DNA from 2 places in the Streptomyces sp. MB09-01 genome. Region 2 is predicted to be linked to the other one. Evidence: predicted binding sites of a transcription regulator. Region 2 holds the regulator's gene; the other holds the start of a gene.
The links. The regulator HrcA, encoded in region 2, represses chaperone genes, less so after heat shock. The targets are predictions, from matches to a motif close to TTNGCACTCNGNNNNNCNGAGTGCNAA.

Region 1 (3,205 bases), on a different contig from region 2:
CGAACGGCGTCCTCGATGCGGTGCTTGCGCTCCTTGAGCTCGACCTCGGTCGCGGCACCGGCCTTGATGACGGCCACGCCGCCGGCCAGCTTCGCGAGGCGCTCCTGGAGCTTCTCGCGGTCGTAGTCCGAGTCGGAGTTCTCGATCTCGGCGCGGATCTGGTTCACGCGACCGGCAACCTGGTCGCTGTCACCGGCACCGTCGACGATGGTGGTCTCGTCCTTGGTGATGACGACCTTGCGGGCGCGGCCGAGCAGGTCGAGACCGGCGTTCTCCAGCTTGAGGCCGACCTCCTCGGAGATGACCGTGCCGCCCGTGAGGATGGCGATGTCACCGAGCATGGCCTTGCGGCGGTCGCCGAAGCCCGGGGCCTTGACGGCGACGGACTTGAAGGTGCCGCGGATCTTGTTGACGACCAGGGTCGACAGGGCCTCGCCCTCGACGTCCTCGGCGATGATCAGCAGCGGCTTGCCGGACTGCATGACCTTCTCCAGGAGCGGCAGCAGGTCCTTGACCGAGCCGATCTTGGAGTTGACGATCAGGATGTACGGGTCGTCGAGGGACGACTCCATGCGCTCCATGTCGGTGGCGAAGTACGCCGAGATGTAGCCCTTGTCGAAGCGCATGCCCTCGGTGAGCTCGAGCTCCAGACCGAAGGTCTGCGACTCCTCGACGGTGATGACGCCTTCCTTGCCGACCTTGTCCATGGCCTCGGCGATGAGCTCGCCGATCTGGGTGTCGGCGGCGGAGATGGAGGCCGTGGAAGCGATCTGCTCCTTGGTCTCGACATCCTTGGCCTGGGCGAGCAGGGCGGCGGAGACGGCCTCGACGGCCTTCTCGATACCACGCTTGAGGGCCATCGGGTTGGCGCCGGCGGCTACGTTGCGCAGGCCCTCGCGGACGAGCGCCTGGGCCAGCACGGTGGCGGTGGTCGTACCGTCGCCGGCGACGTCGTCCGTCTTCTTGGCGACTTCCTTGACCAGCTCGGCGCCGATCTTCTCGTACGGGTCCTCGAGCTCGATCTCCTTGGCGATGGAGACACCATCGTTGGTGATCGTGGGGGCGCCCCACTTCTTCTCAAGGACGACGTTGCGACCCTTGGGGCCAAGGGTGACCTTGACGGCGTCGGCGAGCTGGTTCATCCCACGCTCGAGGCCGCGACGGGCCTCCTCGTCGAACGCAATGATCTTGGCCATCTGAAGTGGTCCTCCCGGACAGCGGTGGATTGCTCCCAGGACCGCGCCCGCGCCCGCGACGGACGGCCTGCGTGCCCGGCGGTTCCTTCCCACCGGACCCTGCGGGCCTCACCGACCCGGTCCTCGTTCAGTAGCACTCTCACCGGGAGAGTGCTAACGCCAATGATTAGCACTCGACCCCTCCGAGTGCAAGCGGCTTGGGCCAACGCCCCGCCGGTGCCGGGCACGGGCCGGGCCCGGGGCGGGCGCACGTACGAGGGGCCCGCATCCCGTGTCCAGGATGTGGGCCCCTCGTATGGTCTTGCAGGTCTTCGTTGAACACTGTGCGTCGGTGGTCGATCGCTCCAGGACTAGCCGAGCGCGAGCTTGACCATGTCCGCCTGCGGACCCTTCTGGCCCTGCGAGATCTCGAACTCGACCCGCTGACCCTCTTCAAGGGTGCGGTACCCGTCCATCTGGATGGCGCTGTAGTGGACGAACACATCCGCACCACCGTCGACCGCGATGAAGCCGTAGCCCTTCTCCGCGTTGAACCACTTGACGGTGCCCTGAGCCATGCCTAACTCCCCTATTACTGGCCCTTGCGCGGGAACGCACTTCGCGTTCCCGGGTCAGAACTTGCGTCGGAACGCGTCGACCGAGGCTGAATGTATCTGCGCGAGTGCTGTCTGCAACAGGTCAATCCGACGAGAATTCTGGACACGGGGAAACATTGAAATAGAGTGAAAATTTGCCATACTCCAGGGCAACTCGGGCCCGACATATCTCGCCAAAGCCCCATACCGCACTTGCACATTGACCCGATGTCGACCCTCACGCGACCCGTTCATATGCAGCGGGCAAGTCCGGCGGAGGGGACTTCCCCAACTCTACCGCGCCCAATCAAGCAGAATTGCCCCCTCCGCTTTTAGCGGAGGGGGCAATTTCGGTTTGCGCGTGTCACCTATCAGGTGGCAAAGGGTGCGACAGGATCAGCAGCCGCCCGCGACGGCCGGGATGATCGAGACGCCGGCGCCGTCCGGCGTCTTCGCCTCCAGCCCGCCCTCGAAGCGCACGTCGTCGTCGTTGACGTAGACGTTCACGAAACGGCGCAGCTTGCCCTGGTCGTCCAGGACGCGCGCGGCGATGCCCGGGTGGCTCGCCTCCAGGGACTGGATGACCTCGGCGAGGGTCGCGCCCTCGGCGGGCACCTCGGCCTGACCGCCGGTGTAGGTGCGCAGGATGGTGGGGATGCGGACGTTGACGCTCATGGCGCTACTGCCTTTCCGGTAGAGCAGGGGAGATGGTCAGGCCAGGCCGGCGGCGCGGAACGCGTCCAGGCTCGGGCGGATGGTGGCGGTCTGCCCGCTGTCCGCGGCCACCGCCTCCAGGGTCTTCAGGCCGTCGCCGGTGTTGAGGACGACGGTGGTCAGCGTCGGGTCGAGCTGCCCGTTCTCGATGAGCTTCTTCGTCACGCCGACGGTCACGCCGCCCGCGGTCTCGGCGAAGATGCCCTCGGTCTGCGCGAGGATCTTGATGGCCTCGACGACCTGCTCGTCGTTCACGTCCTCGACGTAACCGCCGGTGCGGCGGGCGATGTCGAGGACGTACGGCCCGTCCGCCGGGTTGCCGATCGCGAGGGACTTGGCGATGGTGTTCGGCTTCTGCGGGCGGACCACGTCGTGACCGGCCTTGAAGGCGGTCGACACCGGGGAGCAGCCCTCGGCCTGGGCGCCGAAGATCTTGTACGGCTTGTCCTCGACGAGGCCGAGCTTGATCAGCTCCTGCAGGCCCTTGTCGATCTTCGTCAGCTGCGAGCCGGACGCGATCGGGATCACGAGCTGGTCGGGCAGCTGCCAGCCGAGCTGTTCGCAGATCTCGTACGCGAGGGTCTTGGAGCCCTCTCCGTAGTACGGGCGCAGGTTGACGTTGACGAAGCCCCAGCCCTCGCCCAGCGGGTCGCCGATGAGCTCGGAGCAGAAGCGGTTGACGTCGTCGTAGTTGCCCTCGATGCCGACCAGGTCGCCGCC
Region 2 (3,205 bases):
CCACCGGCCACGCGCGGATGCCGAGTGCGGACGGTTTCACCGCCTGCCAGACGTCGATGTACGGGTGGCCCACGACCAGGACGTCCGGCGAGGTCACCGACGCCGCGATACGGGACTCCTTCGAGCCCGGCACCAGGTGGTCCACCAGGATCCCCAGCCGGGCGTCCGGGGCCGGGGCGAAGTCCGCCACGATGGCCGGGAGGTCGTCGATGCCCTCCATGTACTCCACCACCACGCCCTCGATCCGCAGGTCGTCGCCCCAGACCCGCTCGACCAGCTCGGCGTCGTGGCGGCCCTCCACGTAGATCCGTCCGGCCCGCGCCACCCGCGCCCGGGCCCCCGGGACGGCGATGGAGCCCGAGGCGGTGAGGCGGGGAGCGGAGGGGCCGCGCGAGGGGCGCGTGAGGGTGACCACGGCTCCGTCCAGCAGGAACCCGCGCGGCTCCATCGGGAACACCCGTCGCTTGCCGAAGCGGTCCTCCAGGGTCACCGTGCCCGCCTCGCACGCCACCACCGCGCCGCAGAAGTCCGTACCCGCCACCTCGACCACCAGATCGGGCTCGGCCGCCACCTCCGGCACTGCCTTGGGACGCTTCCACTGCGGGGTCAGGTCGGGGGAGTACTCGCGCATCCGGCCGACAGTAGGAGAGCCGCCCGCGTCATGTCTCCGACACGCCGAAACGGGCTGCCAGTGTGGCGCGTTGCGCACGGACGAAGCCTGCCGTGACCACCGCTCCGTGACCCGGCACGTACAGTGCGTCGTCGCCGCCGAGCGCCAGCAGCCGGTCCAGGGCGGCGGGCCACTGCCGGGGCGCCGCGTCCGGACCCGCCGAGGGGTCGCCCGACTCCTCGACCAGGTCCCCGCAGAACACCGTCTCGCGCCCGCCCGGCACGAAGACGGCCAGGTCGTGCCCGGTGTGCCCGGGACCCACATTGGCCAGCAGCACCTGCAGCCCGCCCAGGTCCAGCGTCCACTCGCCCGACACCAGGTGCTTCGGCGTCACCAGCCGGTCCACCGCCTCGGCCGCCTCCGCTTCCGCCAGGCCGTGCCGCACCGCGTCCCCGCGCAGCTCCTCGCGGCCCGTCGACAGCAGCGCGTCCAGACCGACCGCCCCGAACACCTCGGCCCCGGCGAAGGCCGCCGCGCCGAGCACGTGATCGAAATGGCCGTGTGTGAATGCGATATGGGTCACGCGCCGGCCCGTCAGCCGCTCCGCCTCGGCCCGCACCTGAGCGCCCTCCCGGACACACGAACCGGGGTCGATGAGGAGCACCGACTCGTCCCCCACCACCAGCCCCACGGTGCAGTCCCACACAGGCAGGCGTCGCCGGCCGGCCCGTCCGGTCAGCCGTTCCCAGCCTTCCTCTTCCCAGCGCACGTCCATGGGGCGACGCTACCCTGGCGGGCCTCCCTTGCCAGGGGCTTACCGCCCGGCCGTACACTGAGCGGGGGATCTCTGGCACTCGAACGGACAGAGTGCCAACCAACACGGCAGAACACGGCAACGGACCACAGCTGGAGGTGTGCGCGCGATGCTCAGCGAACGCAGACTCGAAGTGCTGCGCGCCATCGTCCAGGACTACGTCGGGACGGAGGAGCCGGTCGGCTCCAAGGCGCTCACCGAGCGGCACCGGCTCGGCGTCTCGCCCGCGACCGTGCGCAACGACATGGCCGTGCTGGAGGACGAGGGCTACATCGCCCAGCCCCACACCAGCGCGGGCCGGATCCCCACCGACAAGGGCTACCGCCTCTTCGTCGACAAGCTGGCGGGGGTCAAGCCGCTGTCGACGCCCGAGCGCCGGGCCATCCAGAACTTCCTCGACGGCGCCGTCGACCTCGACGACGTCGTCGGCCGCACGGTGCGGCTGCTCGCGCAGCTCACCCGTCAGGTCGCGGTCGTCCAGTACCCTAGCCTGACCCGGTCGACCGTCCGGCACGTGGAGCTGCTCTCGCTCGCTCCCGCGCGCCTGATGCTCGTACTGATCACGGACACCGGGCGGGTCGAGCAGCGGCTCATCGACTGCCCGAGCCCCTTCAGCGAGACCTCGCTCGCCGACCTGCGGGCCCGGCTCAACAGCCGGGTCGTCGGACGACGCTTCACCGATGTGCCCCCGCTCGTCCAGGACCTGCCCGAATCCTTCGAGGCGGAGGACCGGGGCACCGTCTCCACCGTGCTCTCCACCCTCCTCGAAACCCTGGTCGAGGAAGCCGAAGAGCGGCTGATGATCGGCGGCACCGCCAATCTCACCCGCTTCGGACACGATTTTCCCCTGACGATCAGGCCGGTGCTCGAGGCGCTGGAGGAGCAGGTCGTGCTCCTCAAGCTGCTCGGCGAGGCCAACGAGTCGGGAATGGCCGTACGGATCGGGCATGAGAATGCCTACGAGGGACTGAACTCCACGTCCGTCGTCTCGGTCGGTTACGGTTCGGGCGGCGAAACAGTCGCCAAACTCGGCGTGGTCGGACCGACCCGCATGGACTACCCCGGAACGATGGGAGCGGTACGCGCAGTGGCACGTTACGTCGGACAGATCCTGGCGGAGTCGTAAGTGGCCACGGACTACTACGCCGTTCTCGGCGTGCGCCGCGACGCATCGCAGGACGAGATCAAGAAGGCATTCCGTCGGCTCGCGCGCGAGCTGCACCCGGATGTGAACCCCGATCCCAAGACGCAAGAGCGTTTCAAGGAGATCAACGCCGCCTACGAGGTCCTCTCGGACCCGCAGAAGAAGCAGGTCTACGACCTCGGCGGCGACCCGCTGTCCTCCTCGGGCGGAGGCGGCGGCGCGGGCGGCTTCGGGGCGGGCGGCTTCGGCAACTTCTCCGACATCATGGACGCCTTCTTCGGCCAGAGTCAGCAGCGCGGCCCGCGCTCGCGGACCCGGCGCGGCCAGGACGCCATGATCCGCCTGGACCTGGAGCTGGACGAGGCGGCCTTCGGGACGACCAAGGACATCCAGGTCGACACTGCCGTCGTCTGCACCACCTGCTCCGGCGAGGGCGCCGCTCCCGGCACCGCCGCGCAGACGTGTGACATGTGCCGTGGGCGCGGTGAGGTCTCGCAGGTCACCCGTTCCTTCCTCGGCCAGGTCATGACCTCGCGGCCCTGCCCGCAGTGCCAGGGCTTCGGCACCGTGGTCCCGACCCCGTGCCCCGAGTGCGCGGGCGACGGACGGGTCCGCTCCCGCCGCAGCCTCACGGTCA

Region 1: groL (chaperonin GroEL) is a predicted target of HrcA. The motif match lies at 1,327-1,353, and genes of this name have one in related genera.

What each region holds. Positions count from the first base shown of each region.
Region 1 covers NZ_JARAYQ010000062.1:15,604-18,808, forward strand. The annotation lists gene groL (chaperonin GroEL) at 1-1,196, opposite strand, end outside; gene PV721_RS15595 (cold-shock protein) at 1,547-1,753, opposite strand; gene PV721_RS15600 (MoaD/ThiS family protein) at 2,168-2,446, opposite strand; gene thrC (threonine synthase) at 2,483-3,205, opposite strand, start outside.
Region 2 covers NZ_JARAYQ010000001.1:115,255-118,459, forward strand. The annotation lists gene PV721_RS00485 (DUF3097 domain-containing protein) at 1-631, opposite strand, end outside; gene PV721_RS00490 (MBL fold metallo-hydrolase) at 660-1,385, opposite strand; gene hrcA (heat-inducible transcriptional repressor HrcA) at 1,534-2,550, shown strand; gene dnaJ (molecular chaperone DnaJ) at 2,551-3,205, shown strand, end outside.